One region of the Mycoplana sp. BE70 genome, then DNA from elsewhere that is predicted to be linked to it. Evidence: predicted binding sites of a transcription regulator. Region 1 holds the regulator's gene; the other holds the start of a gene.
The links. The regulator HrcA, encoded in region 1, represses chaperone genes, less so after heat shock. The targets are predictions, from matches to a motif close to GTTAGCACTCNCNNNNNGNGAGTGCTAAC.
Positions count from the first base shown of each region.

Region 2: groES (co-chaperone GroES) is a predicted target of HrcA. The motif match lies at 9,611-9,639, and genes of this name have one in related genera.

Region 1 is NZ_JAVDTM010000005.1:144,083-159,539, forward strand. It holds gene hemW (radical SAM family heme chaperone HemW) at 1-368, opposite strand, end outside; gene rdgB (RdgB/HAM1 family non-canonical purine NTP pyrophosphatase) at 376-1,020, opposite strand; gene J2Y48_RS11035 (VOC family protein) at 1,032-1,457, opposite strand; gene rph (ribonuclease PH) at 1,582-2,298, opposite strand; gene hrcA (heat-inducible transcriptional repressor HrcA) at 2,488-3,567, shown strand; gene grpE (nucleotide exchange factor GrpE) at 3,803-4,423, shown strand; gene J2Y48_RS11055 (BCCT family transporter) at 4,657-6,624, shown strand; gene ptsN (PTS IIA-like nitrogen regulatory protein PtsN) at 6,752-7,213, opposite strand; gene hpf (ribosome hibernation-promoting factor, HPF/YfiA family) at 7,290-7,862, opposite strand; gene rpoN (RNA polymerase factor sigma-54) at 8,105-9,676, opposite strand; gene lptB (LPS export ABC transporter ATP-binding protein) at 9,951-10,736, opposite strand; gene J2Y48_RS11080 (LptA/OstA family protein) at 10,770-11,333, opposite strand; gene lptC (LPS export ABC transporter periplasmic protein LptC) at 11,341-12,009, opposite strand; gene sppA (signal peptide peptidase SppA) at 12,251-13,201, shown strand; gene J2Y48_RS11095 (integration host factor subunit beta) at 13,229-13,531, shown strand; gene J2Y48_RS11100 (DUF1049 domain-containing protein) at 13,582-13,923, shown strand; gene J2Y48_RS11105 (carbon monoxide dehydrogenase subunit G) at 14,053-14,505, opposite strand; gene J2Y48_RS11110 (class I SAM-dependent methyltransferase) at 14,748-15,457, shown strand, end outside.
Region 2 is NZ_JAVDTM010000003.1:281,704-297,160, forward strand. It holds gene J2Y48_RS07540 (GGDEF domain-containing protein) at 1-763, opposite strand, end outside; gene J2Y48_RS07545 (GNAT family N-acetyltransferase) at 842-1,324, opposite strand; gene J2Y48_RS07550 (hypothetical protein) at 1,329-1,946, opposite strand; gene ileS (isoleucine--tRNA ligase) at 2,118-5,033, opposite strand; gene J2Y48_RS07560 (bifunctional riboflavin kinase/FAD synthetase) at 5,281-6,261, opposite strand; gene J2Y48_RS07565 (TIGR01459 family HAD-type hydrolase) at 6,279-7,127, opposite strand; gene chrA (chromate efflux transporter) at 7,217-8,596, opposite strand; gene J2Y48_RS07575 (sulfurtransferase/chromate resistance protein) at 8,589-9,428, opposite strand; gene groES (co-chaperone GroES) at 9,699-9,995, shown strand; gene groL (chaperonin GroEL) at 10,070-11,710, shown strand; gene J2Y48_RS07590 (hypothetical protein) at 12,166-12,612, shown strand; gene J2Y48_RS07595 (EAL domain-containing protein) at 12,664-15,444, opposite strand.

The DNA.
Region 1 (15,457 bases):
TCCGCCTCGACGCTGGAGGGGTTCGCCTCCATCGTGATCTCGATGCCGTCAGGAGTGTGCCAGTGGCGGGCGATGCCGGACAGGATTGCGTCGACGGTCGACGGCGCCATCAAGGACGGCGTGCCCCCGCCCATGAAGATGCTGGTGACCGTGCGCGGGCCGGAAAGCCGCCGCATCGTCTCCATCTCCTTCAGGAAGGCGGCAACGAAGCGCTCCTGGTCGACCGGCTGATGGCGGACATGGCTGTTGAAGTCGCAGTACGGGCATTTGGCGGCACAGAAGGGCCAGTGCACATAGATGCCGAAACCCGGATCCAGGGGATCCGCGGTGATCGGCTGCTTCGGTGCGAACGGGGTGACCGCCGTCATGGATGGCTCAAGCCTCCAGGCAGGTTTCGACGAAGCGCTTGAACGCGCGGGCGCGATGGGAAAGCGCCTGCGTGTCGCCGGGTTTCCAGCCGTGCTTTTCTTCCGCGCTCATCTCGCCGAAGGTGGTCTCGAAGCCTTCCGGCTGGAAGACCGGATCATAGCCGAAGCCCTGCGTGCCGCGCGGTGGCCAGATGACGGCGCCCTCGATCTCGCCGCGGAACAACTCGGTGTGCCCATCCGGCCAGGCGAGGCAGAGGACGGAGACGAAGCGGGCGGTGCGATCCGCGGGCGTGTCCGCACCCTTCTCCACGAGCGCTGTTTCCACCTTCTCCATGGCCATGGAAAAGTCGCGGCTGCCATCTTCCTTCTCCGCCCAGTTGGCGGTGTAGACGCCGGGCGCGCCACCGAGCGCGTCGATCACCAGCCCGGAATCGTCGGAAAGTGCCGGCAGGCCGGCGGCCTTCGCCGAGGCCAGCGCCTTGATCGCGGCATTCTCCTCGAAGGTGGTGCCGGTTTCGTCCGGCTCGATGAAGTTTAGTTCGGCGGCCGACTTGGCTTCGAACCCGAGCGGGCCGATCAGGTCGCGGATCTCGCGGATCTTGCCGGCATTGTGGCTGGCGACGATGATCGTCCGGGTGTCGAGCTTGCGCATATCGTTTCCTGTCAGGTCAGGCCCCAGAGGCCGGGTTCGGCGCATTCGAGGCTGTTTCCGGCGGGGTCGCGGAAATAGATGGAGCGGGCGCCGGTCGGCCAGCGGAAATCGGCCTCGATGGCGATTCCTGCTTCTTTGAGCTTTTCCGCCCAGAAATCAAGATCGCTGGCGGGAACGCGAAAGCAGACATGCCCCTGTCCGGTCGTGCCGTGGACGGGTACCGGCAAGGATTGCGGCGGCGGTGGGACGATCGTTTCCCTCGGGTTGAAGATCAAAAGCACGCCGGAGCCGCAGCGGAAGAAGACGTGGCGGTTCGCATGCCGGCTGATCTTCTCCAGCCCGAGCAGGCCCCCGTAGAAAGCCTCCGCCGCATCGAGGTTTTCGGCGTAGAGAGCCGTTTCGAGGATGCTCTGAAGGGCTGGTCTCGTGTCAGGCATTGCGTTCGCCTCTCACTCTCCCCGTCCCTCAGGCCCTTCTCCCGCTCGCGGGGAGAAGGTGCCCGAAGGGCGGATGAGGGGCAAGGGCGAAATGCAACGTCTCTCACGCCGGCGCGCGAAGCCGTCAGGCGATCGCCTGTTTTTGCAGCTCGACCAGTTCGGCGATGCCGCTCTTAGCCAGCGCCATCAGGCTTGCGAATTCCTCCTCGGTGAACGGCTTGCCCTCAGCCGTGCCCTGGATCTCGACGATGCCGCCTGTGCCGGTGATGACGAAATTGGCGTCCGTCTCGGCCGCAGAGTCTTCGAGATAGTCGAGGTCGATCACCGACTGGCTGGCGAAAATGCCGCAGGAGATCGCGGCGACGTGGTCCTTCAGAACCTTCTCGACCTTGATCATCCCGCGCGTTTCCATCCACTTCAGGCAGTCGTACAACGCGATCCAGGCGCCGGTGATGGAGGCGGTGCGCGTGCCGCCGTCGGCCTGGATGACGTCACAGTCGATGGTGATCTGTTTTTCGCCGAGCGCGGTCAGGTCGACTACGGCACGCAGCGACCGGCCGATCAGGCGCTGGATTTCCTGGGTGCGGCCGCCCTGCTTGCCGGCCGCCGCCTCCCGCCGCATCCGCTCGCCAGTGGCGCGCGGCAGCATGCCGTATTCGGCCGTGACCCAGCCCTTGCCGCTGTTGCGCAGCCACGGCGGCGTCTTTTCCTCAAGGCTCGCCGTGCACAGCACATGCGTATCGCCGAACTTCACCAGACAGGAGCCCTCCGCGTGCTTGGAATAATTGCGCTCGAAGGAAACCTTGCGCATCTGGTCGGTTTTTCTGCCTGACGGCCGCATCGCGAACTCCGTGTCGTGTCCTTGTCTGGCGATGCTTCTAAACGACTTCGCCGGGAGAGGAAATCGTCGAATTGGCCGATTTCCGGGAATTTCGTTCACGCGGCGCCTCCCCGGCCGGTCGCATTTGCCCTTGTCTGCAAGTGGGCCGGGTCACTATAGTTCCAAAGGCAAAGGGAAACGTTGACCGGCATGGTATTGAGACACTCTGCGGAGACTGACATTCACAAAAAGCTGGACGAGCGTTCTGGCGAGATTTTCCGCCGGATCGTCGAGAGCTATCTGGAGCATGGCGAGCCGCTCGGGTCGCGGAATCTATCCCGCATCCTGCCGATGTCACTGTCGCCGGCTTCCGTGCGCAACGTCATGAGCGACCTGGAGACGCTCGGGCTGATCTATTCGCCCCATGTCAGTTCCGGGCGGCTTCCCACCCAGCTGGGCCTTCGGTTTTTCGTCGACGCCTTCATGCAGGTGGGCAACATCTCAGACGAGGATCGCGCCTCGATCGCCCGGCACGTTCATCGACCGGTGCACGGACAGAGCATCGAGACGATGATGGGTGAGGCAAGCCAGGTGCTTTCCGGCATGTCGCGCGGCGCGGGAATCGTGATCACGGCGAAGAACGATTCGGTGCTCAAGCACGTCGAGTTCATCCGGCTGGAACCGACCAAGGCGCTGGTTGTGCTGGTTGGCGAGCATGACCAGGTCGAAAACCGCATCATCGAGCTGCCGGCCGGCACGACCAATTCGCAGCTGAACGAAGCGGCGAACTTTCTCAATGCACACCTCGCCGGCAGTACGATCCACGAGGCTCGCACCCAGCTCGAACGGTTGCGCCGCGAGGTGCGCCAGGAATTGGATCTGCTGTCACAGGACCTGGTCGAGCGCGGGCTTGCAGTCTGGTCTGGCGGCATCGACGAGAGCAAGCCGACGCAGTTGATCGTGCGCGGCCGCGCCAATCTGCTCGAAGGGCTGGCCGGTATCGAAGATGTCGATCGGTTGAGGATGCTGTTCGATGACCTGGAGAAGAAGGACAGCCTGATCGAGCTTCTGAACCTCGCCGAAGCCGGGTCGGGAGTGCGCATTTTCATCGGCTCCGAGAACAAGCTGTTCTCGCTCTCCGGCTCTTCACTGATTGTGGCTCCGTACCGTGACAGCGACGAACGCATCATCGGCGCGGTCGGCGTGATCGGGCCAACGCGGCTGAACTATTCACGGATCGTGCCGATGGTCGACTACACCGCACAACTGATGTCGCGACTGTCGCGCTGAAGCCAGTTCTGCAAGTTTGTCGAACAAGCCTTGATTTTTTCGATCCGAAGCTCGATATCCGCCTCAACTCCCTCCCATTGTCCGCGCAACTTAAAAGGCGCGCGGACGGCTGGGAGGGAACATGAGCGCCGCGCATCCGCCGGATGGGCAGGGTCGCTTTGGCCGATCAACCTGTGCATGGCCTGGGTATTGTAATCCCGCGCGATGCACGCGATTTCTCAATCCGGAGAAACCAATGACCGACGATACCAGCAAACACGGCCCCGAAGCCGCAAATGACGAGGCCGAGACCGCCGCTGTGTCGCCCGAGAACAACGAAGCCGGCGCGCAGGCGGCAGAGGCCGATCCGGCCGCATTGCTGCAGGCGGAAAACACCGAACTGCGCGACAAGTATCTGCGCCTTGCCGCCGAGATGGACAATCTTCGCCGTCGCACCGAACGCGACGTCAAGGACGCCAAGTCCTACGCCATTGCAGGCTTTGCGCGGGACATGCTGGGCGTTTCCGACAATCTGCGCCGCGGGCTGGAGGCCGTTCCCGCCGAGGCGCTGGAAGCCGGCGAGGCCGGACTGAAGGCGCTGATTGAAGGCGTGGAAATGATCGAACGGTCGATGCTGGCGGCGCTCGAGCGCCACGGCGTGCGCAAGCTGGAGCCGATGGGCGAGAAGTTTGACCCGCATTTCCATCAGGCGATGTTCGAGGTGCCCAACACCGAGGTGCCGAACGGCACCGTCGTCCAGGTCATCCAGGACGGCTACACCATCGGTGAGCGCGTGCTTCGCCCGGCCATGGTCGGCGTCTCCAAGGGTGGCCCGAAGGCACCGGCAAACGGTGGCGACAACCCCGAGCAAGGCTGAACGATCAAGCCTCCGGCATGAACGGGATGAAAGCCCGGCGCTTCGGCGCCGGGCATTTTTTGTTAGCCTTGCCGCAATCGGTTCGGAAAGGATGCTTTTCGCGCGCGACCGCAGGGCCCTCCGTGCATTCCACAGGCGGGATGAAAGGCCTGTTCCGCCCGAGCGTGGAGCGTTACTCTCGGATCTGGTGCACCCCCGTGCCGTCGAATGGCCGCGGAAAAGGGAGGCTTGGAATGAAACAGCCGCTCACCGGGATTTCGCCCATCTCCTTCTACGGCTCGGCCATCATCTCGCTCGGGCTCATCCTCTTCGCCTCCATTTTCCCCGAGGTGGCCGCAGCCCTCTTCAAGCGCGCCAATGACTGGATCATCGCCGAGCTCGGCTGGTTCTACATGCTCGCCGTCGGCGGCTTCGTCATCTTCCTGCTGTTTCTTGCCATCAGCCCGCTCGGCCGGGTCAAGCTCGGCCCCGACGAAGCCGAGCCCGACTACAGCTACAGCACCTGGGTGGCGATGCTGTTCAGCGCGGGCATGGGCATCGGCATCGTCTTCTACGGCGTCGCTGAGCCGATCATGCACTTCAGCGCCCCCCCGGATGCAGAGCCCCGCACGGCGCAGGCGGCGCGGGACGCGATGGAAGTAACCTTCTTCCACTGGGGCGTTCACGCCTGGGCGATCTACGCCGTCATGGGGCTGGCGCTCGCCTATTTCGGCTACCGCAAGGATGAGCCGCTGGTCATTCGCTCGGCCTTCCGTCCGTTGCTGGGCGACCGGATCAACGGCCCGCTCGGCGACGTCATCGATATCTTCGCCGTGGTTGGCACGCTGGCCGGCCTCGCCACTTCGCTCGGCCTCGGCGTCGCGCAGCTCAATGCCACAGGCACCTACCTCTTCGGCCTGGCGCAGAACCTGGAGACGCAGCTCGTGCTGATCGCAATCGTTACCGGGCTCGCCACGGTCACGGTCGCGACCGGCCTCGACAACGGCATTCGCCGCCTCAGCGAGATGATCATCATCGTCTCGTTCATCCTGATGTTCCTGATCCTGGTGCTCGGGCCGACACGCTTCCTGCTGCAGGCCTTTGTCGAGAACATCGGCCTCTACCTGAACGGCTTCGTCGCGCGCACCTTCCACATCTATGCCTACGAGCCGACCGAATGGCTGGGCAGCTGGACGCTGTTCTACTGGGGTTGGTGGATCTCGTGGTCGCCGTTTGTCGGGCTGTTCATCGCCCGCATCTCACGCGGTCGCACCATCCGCCAGTTTCTTTTAGGCGTGCTCTTCGCGCCGGCAGGCTTCAGCTTCATCTGGTTCACCGTCTTCGGCGACGTCGCTATCTGGCTCGACAGGAATGTGGCGGATGGGCAGATCACCAGGACCGTCACGGAGAACATGCCGATCGCGCTGTTCACCGTCTTCGAGTACCTGCCCTGGTCCACCTTCCTCGCCTGGCTGACGGGTCTGCTGGTGGCGGTCTACTTCGTCACTGCCTCGGACGCCGGCGCGCTGGTGATCGCCATGATCACCTCGCAGGGCGACGAGGAGCCGGTGCTGTGGCTGCGGGTGTTCTGGTCGCTCGTTTGCGGCGGCGTCGCCGCCTGCCTGCTCCTGGCCGGCGGGCTGGATGCTGTGCAGATGGCGGCCGTGATCGCGGCGCTGCCTCTGTCGGTCCTCATGGTCCTGATGTGCTATGGAATCTGGAAGGCGCTGAGCGACGAGGTGGCGTTGACGACCAGCGCCAGCCTGCCCGCCGCGCCGATGGTGCCGCACGAGGCGGCCAAGTTCTGGCGGCGGCGCATCAGCGCCATCATCGACCACCCCGGCCGCCCGCAGGTGGAGCGGTTCATCGCCTCGACCGTAGCCAAGGCGTTCGAGACGGTGGCGCGCGAACTGGAAAAACCCGAGGACATCGAGGCCGACGTTGAAAAGACCGAGGACGGCCTGCGCTTTGTGATCAGCCATGGCGAGACGGTGCCGCCCTTCGTCTATGAGGTCCGTCCCGTCAGCAAGCCGATCCCGGCCTTTGTCGTCATTGACGCCGCGCGCAATGAAGGCGGGCGCAACCGCTACTATCGCGCCGAGGTCTTCCTCGCCCAGGGCAGCCGCGGCTATGACATCTACGGCTATGATCTAGACCAGGTGATCGCCGACGTCGTCAACCACTACGGCCGCTACCGCCACTACCTGGCGATCACCGGCTGAGAGTCAGGAAGGCAGAAAGGGGCTCCGCGGAGAGCCGACGTACGCAATCATCGGCGCGCGATCGATTCGCGCAACGATCGGCGAAGGACGCGACACGCGTTCCCCCGGCGCTCGCGGCCCGGCCGGCTCAGGCGGCGTTGGCTTGTTCCTCGCTGAGGCAGGCATAGATCGCCGTCGCCGAATCCGAGGCGCGCAGCTTGGCCACCATGGCCGGATCGCGCAGCACGCGGGCGATACGTGAAAGGGCCTTCAGATGGTCGGCGCCCGCGCCCTCGGGCGCCAGCAGGAGGAAGACGAGGTCGACCGGCTGGTCGTCGAGCGCCTCGAAGTCCACCGCCGTCTCCAGGCGAGCGAAAAGGCCCGTGATCTGGGTGAGATCCTTCAGCTTCCCGTGCGGGATGGCGATGCCGTTGCCGACTCCCGTCGACCCGAGACGCTCGCGCTGCAGGATCACATCGAAGATTTCGCGTTCCTGAAGCCCGGTGACCTTTGCCGCCTTTATCGCCAGTTCCTGAAGCAATTGCTTTTTCGAACTGGCCTTCAGCGCCGGAATAATCGCACTCTGCTGCAGCAAACCTGCCAATGCCATGCCTTTGTCCTCGTGAGCCGCAGTGAAGGGAGTAAGGCGGGATGCGCCCAGCCCCTGGGCGCACCCCCCTGCCACTTTAGCCTTTGATATTGGCTGCATCTATCCAGCCAATATTTCCATCGTTACGTCTATAGACGATATTGAGATCCTCCTGGCCAACGCTGCGGAACAGAAGCACCGGCTCGTCCGTCATGTCGAGCGCCATCACGGCGCTGGCAACGGACATGGTCTTGAGCGTCTTGGTGCTTTCCGCGACGATGGTCGGGGCGTAGTCCGCCGGCAGTTCGTCCGCATCCTCCGGAATCGAATCCATGACCGTGTATGCGACTTCCGCATAGGCCTGGCCATTTCCGTTGTGGTGATCCTTGAGCTTGCGCTTGTAGCGGCGAAGGCGCTTCTCGATCCGCCCCGACGCGGCGTCGAAAGCGAGAACCGGATCGTTCGCTTCGCCATTGGCCTGCAGGGCGGCACCGGTGTCGAGGTGAACCTTGCAGTCGGCACTGAATCGCGGACCGGACTTTGCCACTATGACGTGGCTCGAATAGCCTCCATCGAAATATTTGGTCACGGCCGCTCCGATCTGTTCTTCAATGCGCAAGCGGAACGCGTCGCCGATGTCCATATGTTTGCCGGATACACGCACACTCATGGAGCTTCCTCTCTCATTGTGATTTGCGCGTAACAGTCTATTCCAACCGGACCCGTCATCCAAGCACTTCGCGCGCACAACGCCCCTTTCGCCAGCGGTACCGGGGGAAAATGGGGATATGGCGAGCCGGTTTGTCTTCCCTTCGGAATTGCGGCGGGCATCTATCTGTTCCTGATGAAAGTGTCAACTGCTCCCTCGGTGGCAACCCTCCCGGGACACCGCCCTACGCCTTTGGCAGACGGTCAAAAACCGGAGGCTTTGGCAAGCGCGCGCTTCTCCCGGCGGCGCTGCACCGAGGAGGGAATGTTCATCGCCTCGCGATATTTCGCCACGGTTCGCCGCGCAATGTCGATGCCGCCCTTCTTGAGGACGTCGACGATATCGTCGTCGGAAAGCACGGCCTCGGGCGTCTCCCCGGCGATCAAGGTGCGGATGCGTTGACGCACGGATTCGGCCGAGTGACTGTCGCCGCCGTCGGTGGAGCCGATCGACACGGTGAAGAAATATTTCAGCTCGAACAGCCCCCGCGGTGTCAGCATGTACTTGTTCGAGGTGACGCGGCTGACGGTCGATTCATGCATCTTGATGGCGTCGGCAACCGCTTTCAGATTAAGCGGCCGCAGATGGTCCACGCCGTTGAGAAGGAAGGCGTCCTGCTGCCGCACAATCTCGGTCGCCACCTTCATGATCGTCTTTGCCCGCTGATCCAGGCTGCGGGTCAGCCAATTGGCGTTCTGCAGACATTCGCTCAGGAAGGACTGATCTTCGCTCGCCCGCTCGGTGCGGCGGGAGACGGAGGCATAGTAGTCGTTGTTGACCAGCACGCGCGGCAGCGTCTCGGCATTCAACTCGACGAGCCAGGTCCCGTCGGGGGCCGCACGAACGGTGATGTCGGGGACGACGGAATCGGAGACCCCAGGCTCGAAACGCGCGCCCGGCTTGGGGTCGAGCTTGCGAATTTCCGCCAGCATGTCGACCAGGTCTTCCTCGTCGACGCCGCAAAGTTTTTTCAGCGTGGCGAAATCGCGGCGCGCCAACAGCTCAAGATTGCCGACCAGCTCAGCCATCGCAGGATCGAAGCGGTCACGGGCGCGAAGCTGGATCGCCAGGCACTCGGACAGGGTGCGAGCGAAGACGCCGGGTGGGTCGAGTTCCTGCAGAGCGTCGAGCACGCGCGCGACATCGGTGATCGGCTTGCCGAGTTTGAGCGCCGCCTCTGACAGGTCCGCCAGAAGATAGCCGGACTCGTCGAGTTGGTCGATCAGGTATCCAGCGATGAGCCGATCGACCGGCGAGACAAGCAGAAACGGGACCTGGGCGGCAAGATGGTCGCGCAGCGTCGTCTGGGCCGCGACGAACTCATCGAGTTCATAGCCTTCGCCGTAGCTCGCGCCCGGCATCGATTTCCACTGGCCAAGGAGTTCCGGCGCATCCGCCGTGCGCGGGCCGGCATCATCGGGAAAGACGTTTTCGAGATTGGAATCGAAGGACTCGGCGATCGCGCTGGCGTTGCCGCCTGTGGCGGTCTCATAAAGGTCCCCGGAAGGTCCGGCCTCCGTGTCTGCGATATCCCGAGCCGGCTGTTCTTCGTTGACGGAATAATAGGCGCCATCCGCCGGGTAAACTTCGTCCGCGCCGCGCGAGTTCTCGTCACCCGAGACGAGCTCAAGCAGCGGGTTCTTCTCCACCTCGGTCTCGATGAACCGAACCAGTTCCAAATGCGTCATCTGTAGCAGCTGGATCGACTGCATCAGTTGCGGCGTCATGACCAGTGACTGGCTCTGGCGCAGAAAAAGGCTGGCTGCGAGTGCCATGCGGACGCTTGAACTCCTTACGCCGCCACACGTCTTTTACGACGCGTCATGGACGCCGTACCCGATGAATTGCCTGGCAATGTCCTCACCGATCGGATCGTGGAGCAGTGCCGACTGCCGGAACACCGGGTGGCAAACCTCACTTGCCGATCCGGAATTCGGACTGGCCCAAAAATTGCTTTTTTGGCGGAACTGGTCAAGCGGCCGGGAGGAGATGCCGACGAATTCCTCCGATCAAGGCGAAGAAAAGTCCGGCGTCGAGGACGTCGGACGCTCAGAGGCTGAAATTGTCGCCGAGATAAAGACGCCGCACGTCGGGATTGGCAACGATGTCGTTGGCGCGACCGTGGGTCAGGACCTCGCCGGCGTGGATGATGTAGGCGCGGTCGATCAGGCCGAGCGTCTCGCGGACGTTGTGATCGGTAATCAACACGCCGATACCGCGCGACGTCAAATGGCGAACGAGTGCCTGGATGTCGGCCACCGAAATCGGATCGACGCCCGCGAAGGGTTCGTCGAGAAGCATGAAGGTCGGATCCGTCGCAAGCGCGCGGGCGATTTCCAGTCGCCGGCGCTCACCGCCGGATAGCGCGATGGCCGCAGCCTTGCGCAAGTGCGAGATCGAGAATTCGGCCAGCAGGCTGTCGAGCTTGTGCTCGCGACGCACCTTGTTCTTGTCGTGCACCTCGAGCACGGCGCGGATGTTCTGCTCAACCGTCAGGCCACGGAAGATCGAGGCCTCCTGCGGCAGGTAGCCGACGCCGAGCCGCGCACGCCGATACATCGGCATCGTCGTGACGTCGTTGCCGTTCAGTTCGATCGCCCCTTCATCGACCGGGACCAGGCCGGTGATCATGTAGAAGCAGGTCGTCTTGCCGGCGCCGTTAGGGCCGAGCAGCCCGACGGCTTCGCCCCGCCGCACGACGAGTGAAACGCCATTGACCACCCGCCTGCCCCCATAGGTCTTGGTCAGGTTGCGGGCGATCAACGTGCCTTCGTAGCGCGACGCGTCGAGGCTGCGCTGGACCGCCGGCGCAGACTTCTTGGCATGACGCGTCATGCGGGAAAGGGATAGAAGTGACACGGGCGTACGTCAGTTCGTGGTTTTACGGGACTTCGGATCGAGCTGGATCATGACCCGGCCGCCGCAGGCGTCGAGCTTGGCCTCGCCGGTCCGCATCAGCACCGTCAGCTGGCAGCCGACAAAGACGTTCTTGCCCTCCGACAGCACGACCTTGTCACCCTTCAGCACGAAGACCTCGTCAATGAGGTTGAAAGTTCCGGTATCAGCGGTCGCCTGCTGCACTCCGGACTGCAGGAAGACCTTGTCGGCAACGTCGATTTTCTCGATATCGGCATCGCCGCTCGAAATCGATCCGCCGCCATCGGCCTTGTAATGGACGACCATGCTGCCGGCCTGCAGCGTCGTCGTGCCCTGGACGACCTTGACGTTGCCGGTGAATTGGGCGGTGTTGGCCTGCTGCTGGATTTCCAGCTTGTCGCTCTGGATCTGGATCGGCTTGTCGTTGGACAGCTGAAGCCCCTTCAGCTGGCTCTTCGTTTCCTGCGCTCCGGCGGTCGTTGCGACCAGCACGAAGCCGGCGGCAAGCAGCGGGAGAATGGCATGTCTTTGCGCGGGTTCAGAAAATGCGGACATCGTGGCCCTACTTCTCTCTGTTGCGGATGGCGGCGGGATCTACATTGACAACGACGTCCCCCTCGAAGACGACGGTTCGCCCTTTATCCGTCATTCGCAGCGACTGCGCAACAATCGAAGCTTCCTTGGCCTGGATGGAGACGGCTTGCTGCGTCGACATGCGGCCGCCGTTGATGTCGAGGTGTGCGTCGCGGAAGGCGGCTTCGAGGCCTGTGTTCAGACGGATGGTGAACGGCGCGGTCATGTCGAGAATGTTGCGGCCGCGGTCGTAGATGCCGGTAACGGCGTCTACCTGCGCGATCAGCTTCTCGTTGACCGGCATTTTCGCCCGGATGTTCTCAAGCTGGATGATGTCCGGGTTCTTCATGTCCTGCAGCGCCCGGTCGGCCTTCATCGAATAGCTGATGCCGTCGCGGTTGCGACCGGAGATCGCCGGGTTTTTCATCACCACCTTGCCGTCTTCGATCGTGGCGCTTTCGACAGCCAGCTCTTCGGGCAGGTAGGTGCTGACGATGGAGACCACGGCGAAGATGGCGGCAATAACAAGCCCAATCGCCGGCAAGGCGATCTTCAGAAATCGCACGCGCGCGGAGTGCCGTGCCGCGCGACGGTAGGCTTCCATCGGCGAGACCGTCCGGTAGTCGACGGATTGAATGTCAGCGGCAGTGGTCAGCATGTGCCTTGTTCGTTGTTTTCTGGTCTGTTGTCTAGGGCCGACAGTGCCGGTTGAACCGCCTCCGTCCTGAATCAGGATAACGGGCCCCATATGGAGTTTATTCCTGAACAAACAATGGATGCCCGAAAAAGCGGCTCAGATGATTTGCTATTTGCCCGGCTAATGCCATATCGATGAGGCATTTGGCAAATGGCGCAACCGTCGTTTGTCGCAAGAAACCATCGAACGGGAACCTTTCGAGATGGACCAGTCTGCTATAGCCGACCGTCGGCAGTTGCGCCGCAAGCTCACGTTCTGGCGTGTCGCGGCCATCCTCGTCGCCGCCATTGCCGGTTTCGCAGCCATAACGTGGAACTGGCAGGCGGCCTCCATCGAGGACCATGTCGCACACGTTTCGATCACAGGCATCATTAAGGACGATGAGGAACTTCTGCAACGGTTGGACCGCATCGCCAAGAACGACCGGGCGAAGGCGCTGGTCGTGTCCATCACCTCGCCGGGCGGCACGACCTATGGCGGAGAGGTGATCTACAAGGCACTGCGCAAGGTGGCCGAGAAGAAGCCGGTCGTCTCCGACGTGCGCACGCTCGCCGCCTCAGCGGGCTATATGATTGCCACGGCTGGCGACACGATCATCGCCGGGGATAGTTCGATCACCGGCTCAATCGGCGTCATTTTCCAGTATCCGCAGTTGAGCGAGTTGATGGACAAGCTCGGCGTTTCTCTCGAAGAGATCAAGTCTGCCCCGTTGAAGGCAGAGCCTTCACCGTTCCATCCCGCAAGCGAGGACGCCAAGGCGATGATACGCCGCATGGTCGATGACAGCTTTGCCTGGTTCGTCGATCTTGTCGCAGAGCGTCGCAAGCTACCGCGCGAGGAGGCACTGCGACTGGCCGACGGCAGCATCTACACGGGCCGGCAGGCCTTGCAGGCGAAACTCGTCGACAGACTTGGCGGGACGGACGAGATCCGCGACTACCTCGAGACGCGCAAGGTCGGCCGCAGCCTGCCGATGGTCGACTACGAGCCGCCACGTCGTTCCGGCCTGTTCGGTTTTGGTCTGGACTCCGCTGACTGGTTGAAGGGACTCGTCGGCCTTGGTTTCGGTCCGTCGGAGGCTCTCGAAAAGCTTGGCGGCGAGAAGTTGTTCCTTGACGGTCTTGTCTCCGTTTGGCAGGTTGGACGTGATTGAAAAGACAAGCGTTTTGAGGGGACAACCGTGATCAAGTCAGAATTGGTACAGATCGTCGCCGCACGCAATCCACATCTTTATCATCGTGACGTCGAAAACATCGTCAACGCGGTCCTGGACGAGATCACCGATGCGCTTGCCGCCGGCAACCGTGTGGAGCTTCGCGGCTTCGGTGCTTTCTCGGTGAAGAACCGTCCTTCGCGCTCCGGGCGCAACCCGCGTACCGGCGATGCGGTGTTCGTCGAAGAGAAGTGGGTCCCCTTCTTCAAGACCGGCAAGGAGCTGCGCGAGCGGCTGAACCCCAATCACGCGGACGACGACGCCGATTGACGTCTGCGGTACCGCAACCCTCAACCAGCCCGATTGCTGGAGGTGGTTTCATGTTCAAGAAGATCATCAATATCGTCATCCTGGCGCCGATTGCCATCGTGCTGATCGTACTGTCGGTCGCCAATCGCCAGCCCGTGCGCCTGGCGCTCAATCCGTTCCGGCCGGAAGACTCGGTGCTGTCGATGACGGCTCCGTTTTTCGTCTATCTGTTCCTGGCGCTGATCCTTGGCGCGATCCTCGGAGCGGCCGCGACCTGGATCGGCCAGCACAAATACCGCAAGCGTGCTCGGATCGAGGCGAGCGAGGCGGTGAAGTGGCACACTGAGGCCGACAAGCACAAGGCCCGCGCCGAGACACTGCATGCCCAGTCGCTTCTGTCCGCGCCGAAATAGGGTTCGCTGCTCAGGGGAACTCGTTATCCTTGCCCCTCATCCGCCTGCCCAGGCTTAGAAGCGGGGAAGCGGCCGCACCGCGCCCGCTTCCGTCCCGGGCTAGCTCGAGCGGCTATTCAATCGCAAAACTCAGGCATTCGGCCCACCGTTGAGCCGCTGGCCGAGATCAGCGAAGAACTGGGCTGCGAGCTTCTTCGAGGTCGAATCGATCAGGCGCGAGCCGAGCTGGGCGAGCTTGCCGCCGATCTGCGCATTGACCGTATAGGTCAGCACCGTCTCGTTGCCGTCCTCGGCGAGCTTCACGTCGGCGCCGCCCTTGGCGAAGCCGGCAATCCCGCCTTTTCCTTCGCCGGAGATCGTGTAGCTTTCCGGCGGGTTGAGGTCGGACAGCGTGACCTCGCCGTTGAACGTGGCGGAGACCGGGCCGATCTTGATCTTGACGGTGGCTTCGAGCTCGGTCGGCGACTTCATCGTCAGCGACTGGCAGCCCGGGATGCAGGCTTTCAAGGTCTCGGGATCGTTGAGTGCCGCCCAGACGGCCTCACGAGGGGCGGCGATGCGCTCTTCACCTGACATGTCCATGGCGTTCCTCCTCCTGGCCCGGGTGCTTGCCGATTTATCGCAGATGGGAAAGCGCTTTGCCAAGTGGGACTTTGCCAACTGGAGCAGCGGTGCTATTTGGTCTGGCTTTCCCGCGGACCAGCGTCCGCCATCTGACTAATCGAAACGGACCCGACGTGAAGGACAAGAACCGCCGGCAGAAGAAGGGGCCCGCCATGACGGGTCCCGCGCGATCTGGCGAACGCGTTCGCCAGCCATCGCCGATGCGCAACACTGGCCCCAAGCCGCAGGCCGGGGTGGCTGCCAAGCACGCAGACGCCTCACGCATCGAACCGGCGGCAATGCGAAAGGATTTTGGCGCAGGCGCGACCAAGACGGCACCTGAAAGGAACGCCCGCACGGCGTCCCAGGCCGCCGAACCTCAGCGCAAGCTGATCGTCCGCACCGGCGACAAACCTTCCGAGCGGGTGCCGGTGATCCTCGAGACGGCCGGCACCGACGACTACCGCCTCATCGACAGCGGCGCCGGCGAGAAGCTGGAGCAATACGGTCCCTATCGGATCGTGCGCCCGGAAGCACAGGCGCTCTGGCCGCGCAGCCTGCCGGCGCACGTGTGGGAGAAAGCGGACGCCCTGTTCACCGGCGATACCGACGAAGACGGCATGGGCCGTTGGCGCTTTCCGGAGGCCGCACTTGGCGAGACCTGGCCGATGCGTCTGCTCGATACCGATTTCCATGGCCGCTTCACCGCCTTCCGCCACGTCGGGGTCTTTCCGGAGCAACTGGCGCACTGGAGCTGGATGAAGGCGCGGATCGAGGCGGCAGGCCGGCCGCTGAAGGTCCTGAACCTGTTCGGCTATACCGGTGTCGCCTCGCTCGTCGCCGCCCGCGCCGGCGCAGAAGTGACCCACGTCGACGCCTCGAAGAAAGCGATCGGCTGGGCGCGGGAAAACCAGGCGCTCGGGCGCGGTGA
Region 2 (15,457 bases), on a different contig from region 1:
CGATGCAATTTCTACCCGCAGATTTCGCGCGGTAAAGGTCTGCATCCGCCTGACGAAACAACTCCATTGGATCGAAAGGGCCATCGCTGCACACGATTCCGATGCTGACACTCAAGGGGACCGGTTGCCCGTCGGCCGAGAGGCCGCTTGCCAGGACGGAGCGGCGGATGCGCTCGGCCACCTGAACGGCGCTGGTGCGATCCGCCCCCTGCAGGAAGGCGACGAATTCTTCCCCACCAATCCTGGCCCACGGAACGCCTTCTCCGACGGTTCGGGCCATGACGGCACCGATCATTCGCAACGCCTCGTCACCGACGAGATGACCGAAGGCATCGTTGACCTTCTTGAAGTGATCCGCGTCGGCGATCAACAGCGCAACAGGCCCTGCATTGTTGGCCCCCTCCGCTTCAAAGCTGGCGAAGAACGCCTCACGGTTGAGGCCGCCAGTCAGAGAATCGGTTCGGGCCTTGCGCTCAAGGTCAGCATGCAGCTTTTTCAACGCCAGATGTGCGTCTTCCAGCTCGACATGCATACGCGCCAGAGCGTCGCGTTGACGTGCGGTTATTTCCTTCTGGTGGAATTGGTAGGTGCTGGCCGGGCCGCCGATAAGCAACGGACACAGGACACTCATCCAAAAGCCCGGACCGTCCGGGTGGCCGCCCAGCATCGGCACCAGCAACAGAACGATGCAAACGGAAACAACGACGGAGGCTCCCGTCGTAACCGCAGCCTTCATGGCCGTTTTTCTGCTGATACCCAACATGCGGCGGAAGCTATCCCTGCCGGGTTAAGAAGATATGAGATGTGAAATGAAATTTGCGGCTTTCACAACACGGACGCATCAACCGGCTGCAAATGCCTTCAATTTTTCGCCCGCCAGGCGGTAGCGTATCCACTCGGTCTGCGGTTCGGCGTCGATCGCGTCATAGGCGCGGATCGCCGGCTCGTTCCAGTCGAGCACGCTCCATTCGAAGCGACCGCAGCCTTCGGCCACGGCGACCTGGGCGAGATGCCGCAGGAGCTTGCGCCCCACGCCGGCACCGCGATGTTCTGGTGTCACGTAGAGATCTTCGAGATAAAGCCCGTTGCGGGCCTGCCAGGTGGAATAGTTGTAGAACCACACGGCGAATCCGACCGGTTCGCCCATTTCGGTCTCGCAGATCACCGCGCGTGTCACGGCCTCAGGGCCGAACAACGAAGCCGTCAGCGTTTCGACGGTCGCCTCGACCTCATGTCCCGCCTTCTCGTAGACGGCCAGTTCGGTGATGAAACGCAGGATGATCGCCGCATCGGCGGCGGTCGCGTTGCGAATGCGGTAGCTCATCGGATCAGAAAGGCCACCACGTCGAGCCGCCGCTGGCCATCTTGGCCTCCTTCAGGCGCCGGCGCTCCTTCTTCTTCTCCGGCTCGCCGAGGTCGGCGGCAGCCTCTTCGGGCATCTTGCGGTAGTCGAGCGGCGGATCACTGAGGTAGCGGCGCTTGTCGGAATAGATGCCCTGCTGCACCCGGCGCGCCTCGCGGTACTGCTCGGTCTGCTCCTTCGTCGAGAGCTGCCGCATCGTGTTGTGCTGCGTCTGCAGGGGCGAATTGTAGCCGATCTTGCGCTCGTTCTCGGTCGCCTCGGCCTTGAGGCGATCGCGCATGTCTTCGGGGTTTTCCACCCATTGCGGATTGTCGGCGGTGGAGGCGAGCGACTTCTGCGGCGCCACGAGCTGGCCCTGATCCTTGGGGACCACGAGGCCGCCGCGCGGCTGGTAGGCGATCTTCTTGTCGCCGCTGTTCGGCGTCCTGAGCATCACGGAATTGCCGAGGTCGTCCATCAGCTGTTCGCCGCTTGTCTTGTCGGTTCCGTAGGTCGGGCCGCCGATGCAGCCGGAAAGAATGGCGCATGCGCCAAGCAGTGCCGCCACGCTGGCGCCCAGTCGAATTCCTCGCGTCATTCTCATGCAAACCCTTCCCAGCAAAGCCGGTGAATCGCTTCGATCACGTCCGTCGAATGCCGTGCGTTGGCGGAAAAATCCGACGATTTTCAGGCAGCAATACCGGATGAAGCGCAAAAGCGCAATTCATCCGGTATCTTGCGTGTCTTGTGCACAACCTTTCGTCGGGTTGAGCCCTCAGGCCGCGGCGCGGAAGCCGATCTCGCGAAGCGCCGCCGCGTCCCGAGCGGAGACGTCCGGATAGTCCGCATCCAAGCCGACATCGGTGGTGATGCGCCAGGACCGCGCGCACTTCTTGCCCTCGGCCAGCTTCGGCTCGACGGCAACGCCGGAAACCTCCGGCAGACGGAAGGCTTCGGTTGGCCCCTCGCCCGCAACGAGCGTGATCGCCGAGGTGATGCAGATCTCGGCGAAGTCCTCGCCCTCAAGCGCCGCCAGCAATGCCGGATCGGCGATGTGGACGACGGGTGCTGCCTCCAGCGACGAGCCGATGCGCTTCTCGCGGCGCTCGATCTCGAGCGCGCCGGTGACGACGGTGCGGACAGTGCGGATCTTCTCCCACTTCGCCTCGAGCGCCTCGTTCTTCCACTCGGCCGGAATTTCCGGGAACTGTTCGAGGTGAACCGAGACGGCATCGGCCTTGCGCGAAAGCCAGGCCTCTTCCGTCGTGAACGGCAGCATCGGCGCCAGCCACAGCACTAGGCAGTCGAACAGCTTGCGGATCACCGCCAGCGCCGAACGGCGACGCAGGCTAGAGGGTGCGTCACAGTAGAGCGCATCCTTGCGAACGTCGAAGTAGAAGGCCGAGAGCTCGACGTTGGAGAAGTCGATCAGCGCCCGGGCGATCTTCTTGAAATCGAAGGCGTTATAACCCTCACGGACGAGCTGATCCAATTCGGCAAGCCGGTGCAGCATCAGCTTTTCCAGCTCCGGCATCTCGGCATAGGCGATTTCCTCGCCCTTGTCGTGCGCGAGCGTGCCGAGCATCCAGCGGATGGTGTTGCGGAGCTTGCGGTAAGCGTCGATGTTGGTCTGGATGATCGTCTTGCCGAGGCGCTGGTCTTCCCAGTAGTCGGTGGTCATCACCCAGAGGCGCAGAATGTCGGCGCCGGCGTCCTTCATGACGTCCTGCGGCGAAACAACGTTGCCCTTGGACTTCGACATCTTCTCGCCCTTCTCGTCCATCGTGAACCCGTGGGTGACGACGGCGTCATAGGGCGCGCGGCCGCGCGTGGCGCAGCTTTCGAGCAGCGACGAGTGGAACCAGCCGCGATGCTGGTCGGAGCCTTCCAGGTAGACGTCGGCCGGCCACTTCAGGTCAGGACGGTCTTCGAGCGTGAAGGTGTGGGTCGACCCTGAGTCGAACCAGACGTCGAGGATGTCCATAACCTGCGTCCAGCGGACGTGGTCGTGGTCGTTGCCGAGGAAGCGCTCCTTGGCACCGTCGGCGAACCAGGCGTCGGCGCCTTCCTTCTCGAAGGCTTCGAGAATGCGGGCGTTGACGGCCTCATCCACGAGGATTTCACCCTGCTCGTCGGCGAAGATCGCGATCGGCACGCCCCAGGCGCGCTGGCGCGAAAGCACCCAGTCCGGACGGCCTTCGATCATCGCGCGCAGGCGGTTCTGACCGGCCGCGGGCACAAAACGGGTGTCATCGATGGCAGACAGCGAGCGCGAGCGCAGCGTCGTGCCGTCGCCGAGTTCCTTGTCCATATAGACGAACCACTGCGGCGTGTTACGGAAGATCACCGGCTTCTTCGAGCGCCAGGAATGCGGATAGGAGTGCTTCAGGCGGCCGCGCGCGAACAGTGCATGACGGGCGATCAGCGCCTTGATGACACGCTCGTTGGCATCGCCCTTCTTGCCCTTGTCGTCGATGACGCGGCCGGCGCCGCCCTCGGCATCCGGACCAAAGCCGGGCGCGTCAGACGTGAAGTAGCCGGCGTCGTCGACGGTAAAGGGGATCGCCGACGAGATGCCGCGGGCTTCGAGCGCACGCGCGCTATCCATCCAGGCATCGAAGTCCTCGCGGCCGTGGCCGGGGGCGGTGTGGACAAAGCCGGTGCCGGCGTCGTCGGTGACATGGTCGCCGTCGAGCAGCGGCACCTTGAAGTCGTAGCCGCCGCCGAGCCCGTGCAGCGGATGGGCGCAGGTGATCGCGGCCAGTTCATCGGCCTCGATGTCGCGGACGAAGTTGAAGGTCAGCTTGGCCTTGGCAGCGGACTCGTCGGCAAGGCGCTTGGCGAAGATCAGCTTCTCGCCGGGCTGCGGGCCGAAATCGTTCTCGGCGGTCGCGACCTCATAGAGGCCATAGGCGTAGCGCGAGGAAAACGCGATCGCGCGGTTGCCGGGGATCGTCCAGGGGGTGGTGGTCCAGATGACGACGAAGGTGCCGGCGAGTGCGTCCGGGCCTTCCTTGACCGGGAACTTCACCCAGATCATGTCGCTCTCGACATCGGCATATTCGACCTCAGCCTCCGCCAGCGCCGTGCGCTCGACCACCGACCACATGATCGGCTTGGAGCCGCGGTAGAGCTGGCCGCTCCTGGCGATCTTCATCAGTTCGCCGGCGATGCGGGCTTCCGCGTGGAAGTTCATCGTCGTGTAGGGGTTTTCGAAGTCGCCCTCGATGCCGAGGCGCTTGAACTCCTCGGTCTGCACCTTGATCCAGCCGGTGGCGAAGTCACGGCATTCCTGGCGGAATTCGTTGACCGGAACCTCGTCCTTGTTCTGGCCCTTCTCGCGGTACTTCTCCTCGATCTTCCACTCGATCGGCAGGCCGTGGCAGTCCCAGCCGGGAACGTAGTTGGCGTCATAGCCGCGCATCTGGAACGAGCGGTTGATGACATCCTTGAGGATCTTGTTCAGCGCGTGGCCGATATGGATGTTGCCGTTGGCATAGGGCGGGCCGTCGTGCAGCACGAATTTTTCGCGGCCGGCGGCGGAGGCGCGCAGCTTCTTGTAAAGGTCCATCTGCTGCCAGCGGGCCACCGTTTCCGGCTCCTTCTGCGGCAGGCCGGCGCGCATCGGAAAATCCGTCTGCGGCAGGTAGAGAGTGGAGGAATAGTCGATCTTCTCGGGCGTGTCGGTCATGGCTTGGCTATCGCTTCATCGCGCGAATTGTCGCGCTGCAAGAGGGGATCTGTCTGTCGGTGACGGCGGGGGCGTCGTTCGCAACGCCCGAAATCCCGGACCTTCCGGCCTCGCTCAGAGCGCGCGGAAGGCCGGGCCACTAATTCGCAGGTCGATGGTCAGCCGGTAGAACATCATGACGCGCGGTATTACGGCGTTTTCGGCCAGTTGAAAAGGTGCGGTGGCGCGGCCGCGCGCGTTTTCTTCTTTAGCAACAGAGCAGCCGGTCGATTTCGCCGAGGGGGCGCACGCCGGAAAGGAGCGCCCTTGCCTCCTCCTCGTCGCGCTTCATCTGCACGACCAGCGCGTCGAGACCGTCGAACTTCAGCTCGTCGCGCAGGTGTTCGAAGAAGGAAACCGTACAGGTCTCGCCATAGAGGTCGCCGGAAAACTCGAAGACGAAGGTCTCGAGCAGCGGCGCGCCGTTGCTGTCCACGGTCGGGCGGCGACCGAAGCTGGCAACGCCGTCGAACAGCGTACCATCGGCGCGGCGAAAACGAACCGCATAAATGCCGGTGCGCAGTTCCACTTCGGGCGGAAGCTGCATGTTCGCGGTCGGAAAGCCGAGCGTCCGGCCGAGCTGCTTGCCGCCGATCACCTCGGTTTCGACGGTGTAGTGGTAGCCGAGCAGGCCCGCGGCCTCGGCCACGTCGCCCTTGGCAAGCAGTTCGCGGATACGGCTCGACGAAATCACCTCGGCATTTTCGTCGCGGTAAGCGTCCACCAGAGTCACGCCGAAGCCGTTTTCTTCCCCGGCCGCCATCAGGAAGGCCGGACCGCCCTCCCGGCCCCTGCCAAAATGGAAGTCGAAGCCGGTGACGACATGACTGGCGTGCAGCCAGTCCATCAGCACCTGACGGACGAAGTCTGCTGCCGCGGTCTGCGAAAACTGCCGGTTGAAGGGATATTCGATCACCGCCGAGAACCCCATCCCCTCCAGGATCCGCGCCTTCAGGTGCGCCGGCGTCAGGCGGAAGACGGGCTGATCGGGGCGAAAGACCGTGCGCGGATGCGGCTCGAAGGTGAGGACCAGCGCCGGCACGCCACGCGCTTTCGCAATGTCCAGCGCCCGCTGCAAGACGGACTGATGACCGCGATGAACGCCATCAAAATTGCCGATCGCAATCACGCCCGCGCGCAGATGCTCGGGCAGCGGCTCCTTGGTTTCGTTGCGATGGAATACGGTCATACGGCCTCGTCGTCCAATCACTGCAATCGTGGCATCCACCATTTCGGCGCCGCCTGTTCGCGCGCCAGGAACGCTTCCAGCCTCGCTTCGTCGGTCACGCCGTCCTTGACGTACTCCTTGGCGTGAATGCCGCCGGAAATATAGAGCACATCGAGGCCGAAGGCTTCAGCGCCGCGCACGTCGGTCGGCATGCCGTCGCCGATCGCGATCACGCGGGAAAGGTCGAACCCGTCCCGCACGTCGCGCGCCTCCTCCAGCGACTTCTCGTAAATCGGTCGATGCGGCTTGCCGGCGATCAGCGTGCTTCCACCCATCTCTCCGTAGAGCTTGGCGAGCGCACCGGCGCAGGGGATCAGCCGGTGACCGCGCTCCACGACCAGATCGGGGTTGGCACAGATGAAAGGCAGATGACGGGCCGCGAGCTTCTCCAGCTCGGCGCGATAATCGTCCGCCGTTTCCTTCTCGTCGTTGCGCAGCCCCGCGCAGACGACAATGCCGGCTTCCTCCGCCGAGACGGCCTTCACGCCAAGCCCCTCGAGCAGCACCTCGTCCTTGCGGGCACCGATGAAATAGATCTTTTCCGGACCGGCGGCGATCAGCGAGCGGGTCACGTCGCCGGAGGTGACGATGCGGTCATAGGCCTCGTCCAGAACGCCAAGGCCGCGGATCTGCACTTGCACGCCGGGCCGGGGGCGCGGCGAATTGGTGATCAGCACGACGGTCAGCCCGGCGGCGCGCGCCTCCGCCAGCGCCTCCGAGGCCTGCGCGAAGGCTTCCACACCGTTGTGCAGCACGCCCCAGACGTCACAGAGCACGACGTCGTACTGGTCCGTGATCTCGCGGAAGGACTGAATGCGCTTGGCCATGCTGTTTCCCGATCCTGATAAGCCCGGCTGACATCGCAAAGCCGGATCGAGAAAACAAGGCCCTGCCGACAATTTTGCCGCTGCCGCGACTAAATGAGCGCGTTGAGCGCAAACCCCGCCACCGCGCAGACGAGCAGCGTGTAGACGATGCCGAGGCGCAGGCGGAACAGCATCACGGCCGCTGCGACCGTCAACAGGAGCGAGAGCGCATCGAGCGAGGCCGGTTCCGGCAGCGCCATCGAGATCGGGCCAAGCCGCAACGCGCCGACTTCGCGAAAGAGCACGTGCAGGCCGAACCAGACGGCCAGATTGAGGATGACACCGACGACGGCGGCCGAGATCGCCGCCAGCGCGCCGGACAGGGCAGCGTTGGCACGCAGGCGCTCGACATAGGGAGCGCCAAGGAAGATCCAGAGAAAGCAGGGAACGAAGGTGACCCAGGTGGTGAGGAATGCGCCCAGCAGGCCGGCTGCGAGCGGATCGAGCCCCGCCGTATCCCGGAAGGCGGCGAGAAAGCCGACAAAGGAGAGGACGAGAACCAGCGGCCCCGGCGTCGTCTCCGCCAGCGCCAATCCATCCAGCATCTCGCCCGGCTTCAGCCAGTGATAGGTCTCGACCGCCTGCTGGGCGACATAGGCGAGCACCGCATAGGCGCCGCCGAAGGTGACGACCGCCATTTTGGAGAAGAAGACGCCGATGGCGACAAACGCACCCGGTCCGGCGGGAAGCAGCGGCAGAAGAGCAAAGGGTGCGGCCCAAAGAACGGCGCCGGCAACGACGATACCGAGCGTTGCGCCGATGCCGCGCTGCCGGTCGGGGAACGCATCGCCAATCACGGAAGGCTTGTCGACTGCGTGTGCCTTATGACCGGCCGGCGGCTGCAGGAGACCCGGCGCGGTTCGCGCGACAAGGTAGCCACAAATGCCTGCCGCAGCGATGACCAGCGGAAAGGGCAGTGCAAGGACGAACAGGCAAACGAAGGCAAGCGCCGCCAACAGGCGCATGAACGGGGTCTTCAGTGCGCGGCTTGCCACCCGCACCAGCGCCTCGAGCACGATCGCCAGCACCGCTGCCTTCAGGCCGAAGAAAAGGTTCTGCAGCCAGTCGGTTCGCTGGAAGACCGCATAGGCGGCCGACAGCGCACAGATGACGAGGAAGCCCGGCAGCACGAACAGCGTTCCCGCCACGATACCGCCGCGCGTGCCGTGCAGCAGCCAGCCGACATAGGTGGCAAGCTGCTGCGCCTCCGGACCCGGCAGCAGCATGCAGTAGTTCAGGGCATGCAGGAACCGGCTCTCCGAGATCCAGCGGCGCTCGTCGACCAGTTCCTTGTGCATCAACGCGATCTGGCCGGCCGGACCGCCGAAACTCAGGAGACCGATCTTCATCCATACGCCGAGCGCTTCGCGGAAGGAGGGATGCGGCGGCGGCGACAGATCGGCACCGCCAGACAGAATGGGCTTATTCACGGCCGTCCCTCTTGCGGGGCGTGTGCGAGACCCAGTCATGCATCTCGTCGGCGGCATCGCGCGCCCACCGATAGAGCGCGTCATAGATCAGCATGCCGGCTTCCAACTGTTCGAGATCGTCGGCATACATGCGCGACAGGCCGAGCGAAATCGCAAGCAGGCCCGATGCCTGCGGCTCGAGATCCGGTCGGTTGGTATCGGCGCCCCGCACGATCCGCGCCACGTGCTTCAGGGCGGGGAAGGCAAGCCCGAACTCCTCCACAAACACGTCGAAACTGCAAAGCTCGCCGCGATGGCTCCAGAACACACCCTCGATATCGAAGGGCGTTGCCCCGAAGCGCGCGGCCACCGCCTCCACCTCCGACGGCGAGACGAAAAGGAATTTTGCCGCGGGGTCGACGAACCGCCGGATCAGCCAAGGGCAAGCGATCCGGTCGATCTTCGGGCGGGATCGCGTGACCCAGAGCGTGCCGCCGGCCGTCCTGCCCTGTGGCAGGCTCCTGACTGGAACAAGCGGCAGGGCAGCCGCTTGCCATGCGGCGAAACCGCCTTCGAGGATTTCCGCCTGTGCGCCGGCAAGGCGCAGCAAGGCGGCAACGCCTTCGCTGAGCTTCAGCCCCTTCTGGCAGGCAACGACCACGCCGCGGTCGCGGTAGGCCGGCGTCGAGGCCCAGGCCTCGACATCGGAATGGCCCTGGCGTATCGCCGTCGGCAGCAGGTAGGGAGCGGTGGCGAAATCGTCGTCATCGCGAACATCAATGATGATCGGCGCTTTCGGCGTACCGATCAGCCTCACGAGTTTTTCGGGAGAGATTGCATTGTAGGAAGCCATGATACGTCCCTCGATAGTGCTATAAAGGACGCGAAATTTGGCATGGCGCCTCGTGGGGCATTCGCAAACCCCATGGCACCGTTAAACATAATCCCGGCAATTAAGTCAATCGGATCCACGGGGGCCAACTTTTTTGGTGGCCAATTCTTGACTCGATCCGGACCCGAGCCTATCTCGGTCAGGCTAGCACTCATCTATGGCGAGTGCTAACACAAATCCACCGGGTCGGTTCCCGATCCGGGACATGTCATTTGATCGAGGGATTAGACAATGGCAAGCACCAACTTCCGTCCGCTCCACGACCGCGTCGTCGTACGTCGCGTCGAGTCCGAGGAAAAGACCAAGGGCGGCATCATCATTCCGGATACTGCCAAGGAAAAGCCGCAGGAAGGCGAAATCGTCGCCGTCGGTTCGGGCGCCCGTGACGAAAGCGGCAAGATCGTCGCTCTTGACGTTAAGGTCGGCGACCGCGTCCTGTTCGGCAAGTGGTCGGGCACCGAAGTCAAGCTCAACGGCGAAGACCTTCTGATCATGAAGGAAGCCGACATCATGGGCATCATCGGCTGATCGCCGGTTCCCCACGAACGTTTCTGTAAATTCAAGCCGGGACCACCGGCATTTCGAAACCAGGAGTTTTGAAAATGGCAGCCAAAGAAATCAAGTTCGGCCGCACCGCGCGCGAAAAGATGCTGCGTGGCGTCGACATTCTCGCTGACGCAGTGAAGGTCACGCTCGGCCCGAAGGGTCGCAACGTCATCATCGACAAGTCGTTCGGCGCTCCGCGCATCACCAAGGACGGCGTTTCCGTTGCCAAGGAAATCGAACTGGAAGACAAGTTCGAGAACATGGGCGCCCAGATGGTCCGCGAAGTCGCTTCGAAGACCAACGACATCGCCGGTGACGGCACCACCACCGCAACCGTTCTGGCCCAGGCCATCGTCCGCGAAGGCGCCAAGGCCGTTGCTGCCGGCATGAACCCGATGGACCTGAAGCGCGGCATCGACCTCGCAGTCAAGGAAGTCGTCAAGGACCTCCAGGCCAAGGCCAAGAAGATCAACACTTCGGAAGAAGTTGCACAGGTCGGCACGATCTCGGCAAACGGCGAAAAGCAGATCGGTCTCGATATCGCTGAAGCCATGCAGAAGGTCGGCAACGAAGGCGTCATCACGGTTGAAGAAGCCAAGACCGCCGAAACCGAACTCGAAGTCGTCGAAGGCATGCAGTTCGACCGAGGCTACCTGTCGCCCTACTTCGTCACCAACCCGGAAAAGATGGTCGCCGACCTGGAAGACGCCTACGTTCTCCTGCACGAGAAGAAGCTGTCGAACCTGCAGGCGATGCTCCCGGTTCTCGAAGCCGTCGTCCAGACCGGCAAGCCGCTCGTCATCATCGCTGAAGACGTCGAAGGCGAAGCTCTTGCAACGCTCGTCGTCAACAAGCTGCGTGGCGGCCTGAAGATCGCTGCCGTCAAGGCTCCTGGCTTCGGCGACCGCCGCAAGGCCATGCTCGAAGACATCGCCATCCTCACGGGCGGCACGGTGATCTCCGAAGACCTCGGCATCAAGCTCGAAAACGTCACGCTCGAAATGCTCGGCCGTGCGAAGAAAGTCTCGATCTCCAAGGAAAACACCACGATCGTCGACGGTGCCGGCCAGAAGGCTGAAATCGAAGGCCGCGTCGCTCAGATCAAGGCCCAGATCGAAGAAACCACTTCGGACTACGACCGCGAGAAGCTGCAGGAACGCCTTGCAAAGCTCGCCGGCGGCGTTGCCGTGATCCGCGTCGGCGGTTCGACGGAAATCGAAGTGAAGGAAAAGAAGGACCGCATCGACGACGCGCTCAACGCGACCCGCGCTGCCGTTCAGGAAGGCATCGTACCGGGCGGCGGCGTCGCTCTGCTGCGCGCCTCCGCCCAGCTCAAGGTCAAGGGCGAGAACGCCGACCAGGAAGCCGGTGTCAACATCGTTCGCCGCGCCCTGCAGGCTCCGGCCCGTCAGATCGCCGAGAACGCTGGTGACGAAGCTTCGATCGTCGTCGGCAAGATCCTCGACGAAAAGAGCGACAACTTCGGCTACAACGCCCAGACCGGCGAGTTCGGCGACATGATCGCCATGGGCATCGTCGACCCGGTCAAGGTCGTCCGCACCGCTCTGCAGGACGCAGCTTCGGTTGCCGGCCTGCTCGTCACCACCGAAGCCATGATCGCCGAGCTCCCGAAGAAGGAAGCTGCCGGCGGCATGCCGGGCGGCATGGGCGGCATGGGCATGGACGGAATGATGTAATTAGACGAAAGTCTAATGACATACAGGAGGGCGGTCTTCGGGCCGCCCTTTTTGTTGACGTTTGTCAGTCATGAACCGAATTAACTTGCGGATACTGGACTATTTTAGTTTCCAGTTGTTGCCGATTGCAAAATTAGCAGTATAGACGCACCTGAAGCGAGCGATAGACTGGCGAGGGAGGCAATCGGCACAATGACACGGAGCCATGGCACGTTAACCGTGCAACCAAACTGCCCGTTGAAATCATAGAACGACCAATCATAGTGGAATTGCCGGCCGGATCGTGGTCCACCGGCGCCAACCGTTCACAGGCCTCTTTCCGAGAACCGGAAGGGTGTCGCGGAGTATATTTCAATCGGCTGAAGCCCGTACCTTCACCGAGACAATCAGTTTGCTTGCGCCGCAGCTAACAGGCGGCATCGTGGTCGAGCCGGGCCTGCCGGCTGGGGTTAGATGTGTTCAAGATTGCCAAGTCCGCCTTCGTCTCGCCATTCGTGCCCGGCTCCGTGTCTTTCGATGCCTCGGACAATGAGCTCCTGACACAATACTGTATCACCGAGCGCTGGACGGGCGACCTGTCGAATGGCCTCTTTCGCCTGGGTGACAAAGCCGCGCGCATGCACGGGCTGGATCAACGCAATTGCGGCCTTCTCAACCTCGTGCGCCGCTATGAGCCGCAGGATCGCAACCGCGTTCTCGAACTGTTCGAGCAAGCGGCGACGGCATCCTCGAGCTTCTGTTTTTCGACGACGATCAACACGACGGGCGCGCCACGCCAGCCGGTCTTCTGCATCGGCGAATCGACTGGCCTCGAGCAGCGTTATGCGGGCACGATCATCGGCGTCTTCTTTTTTCCCCGCTTCCAGCTCGATCGCACCGGCCACTGCTTCATGTCGCAGTGATAGAAGACAGCCTGACAACCCGTGGCTGGCGACCGCAGGGTCGCCGCGGTCTCAGGCGGCCCTCGTTTCACTCGTGCCGGTCATCGGCTGCGGCCGACCGAGATAGTATCCCTGCGCTTCCGCGCATCCTTCGGAGCGGAGGATATCGAGTTGGTCCCTGGTCTCGACGCCTTCGGCGAGCACAGGCACCTCCAAGGTCTGCCCGAGCGCCACGATCGCGCGGAGGATCGCCTTTGCCTGCGGGCTTTCCTCCACCTCGTTCATGAAGCTGCGGTCCAACTTGATCTTGTCGAACGGAAACGAACGGAGCGTTTCCAGGGACGAATAGCCGGTTCCGAAATCGTCGATCGCGATGGTGACGCCGAGCGCCTTGATCTGGCGCAGCGTGTGGAGGGCGCGCTGCTTGTCGCCGATGATGGTCGATTCCGTGATTTCCAGCTCGAGCCGCTCAGGTGAAAGACCCGTCTCGATCAGAACGCGATGCACCAGAGCTGCCACGTCGGCATGGCCGAGCTGAACGGGGGAAAGGTTGACGGCGATCTTGTGCGGCTTCTCCCAGCTCGCGGCCTCCTTGCAAGCCTCGCGTAGCACCCACTCGCCAAGCGGGATGATCGCTCCACACTCTTCGGCAATTGGAATGAAATCCGATGGCGCAATCGTGCCTCTCTCGGCGTTGTGCCAGCGCAGCAGCACTTCATAACCGGTGATGGATCCGGAATCGACCGCCTTCTGGACCTGATAGTGCAGTTGAAGCTCGTTGCGCTCGATCGCAAGCCAGAGATCCTTGGCGATAAGGCGGCGGCTTCGCGCGGCCTCGTCCATGGAGACCTCATAGAAACAAACTGTCTCCATCAGCGCGTCCTTGGCCCGGTACATGGCCAGGTCTGCGTTGTTGAGAAGCGCTTCAAGGTCGCTGGCGTCCTGCGGATAAATGGCAACGCCGAGGCTCGCGGCCGGCTTGATTTCGTACCCGTCGATAACGATGTCCTCCTGGAAGCAAACCTCCAGGCGCGCAATGAAATCGTTGAGATCGGCAATGTCGTCGAAGCGTTTGGAGGCGGCGAACTCGTCACCACCGAAGCGGGCGATCTTTTCGTCGGGCTCGAGGCAGGCCTGCATGCGCTGCGACAGCGTGATCAGCACCTGATCGCCTGCGGAATGGCCGCGAGTGTCGTTGATTTCCTTGAACTTGTCGAGGTCGATGCCGATTGCGGCGACCTTGCCGGAGTAGCGGTCGGCGTGGTCGACGGCAGCGGCGAGACTGTCGTTGAAATTCGCGCGGTTCGGCAGCCCCGTCAGGCCGTCATGCCGCGCCATGAAAGCGATCTGTTCCTCGTTGCGCAAGCGCTCTGAAATGTCCTCATAGGTCACCACCCAGCCACCATCGGGAAGGACCCGGTATCGGATCTGGACGGACACGCCATTCGTAAGCTTCTCCACGACCGCGCCGCTCTGCTGGATGATTGCACGATGCCGCGCATAGAGTTCCGAGGCCTTCGGCAGCCAGATTTCCGGCATCCGATAGCTGTCCGCCAGCGCACGGTCGATCAGTTCCCGGAAGGTGAGACCGGCTCTTACGCGCTTGCCGGGAAAATCGAACAGCTCGGCGAAACGCTTGTTGGAGAACACGAGCCGCTCGTCGCGATCGTACAGGCACAGGCCCTGTGACATGTTTTCCAAAGCCAGGTCGAGGTTCTTGCTGACCTCGGCGATGCGGTCGGCATCCGCCTTTTCCTTGGTGACGTCCTTGGTGATCTTGGCGTAGCCGATCAGCGTGCCGTCATTGTCGTGGATCGCATCGATGACGATATGTGCCCAGAAATGGGTTCCATCCTTTCGATAACGGCGTCCCTCGGCTTCGTGCTTGCCTTCCGCGCGAGCGATCCTCAGCGCCTCTTCCGGAAGGCCTACCTCGCGATCGGCCTCGTTATAAAACAGCGAAAAATGCTGGCCGACGATTTCGTGGGCCTTGTATCCCTTGTTGCGTTCCGCCCCCGCGTTCCAGTTGGTGACGACGCCCTTCGGATCGAGCATGTAGATCGCATAGTCGGAAACGCCCTGAACCAGCAGCGCGAACTGGCGCAGACCATCGTTGAGCGCCGTCTCGGTCTGTCGTGCGAAGATCGCAGCCGTCAGGCCGGTGAAAAGCAAGGAGAATGCAACGACCGCGATCAAAGGCGCCATCAGTGCAGGAGACAGCACCGCGCTGTCGTTGACATGCATCGGCCCGGGCATCACGGTGACGGCCGCCATCGCGACGAAATGCAGCGACACGACCCCAAGCGCCATGAAGCAGGTCGCGCCAAGGCGCGATGCCGTCGCCCCTCCGCGGCGCATGCAGAGCACCAGGGACAACCCGCAGAACAAAGCGCCGCCGGCAAGAGATGCGGCAACCAGCGCGTGGTCCCAGACGATCTCTCCGGGCAGTTCGAGCGCAGACATGCCGAGATAGTGCATGCTGGCGACGCCGGCAGCAACGATGAGCCCGCCGGAGGCTGCGGCGACCGGGCCGGCGACATAGGTCGCAACAGCGGCGCCGATCGTCGTCACGGCGATGGCGACGATCAGCGAGGCGAGCGTCAGCTCCAGACCGTAGCCGATGACGACGCCGGGATCGTAGGCGAGCATGGCGATGAAGTGCGTTGCCCAGATGCCGAACCCGCTCGCGACACCCGCCGCGCCGAGCCACAGCAGCCGTGCCTTTGCCGAGGCCGATCTCGCCCGCTGGATCAGCGACACCGCGACATAGCAGGACAAGAAGCAAATCAAGGCAGCGAGTAGAACCAACCGCAGATCGTGCTCTACGGTGAGGCAGGTGAGGATGCGGAGCATGACAAATCCGGTA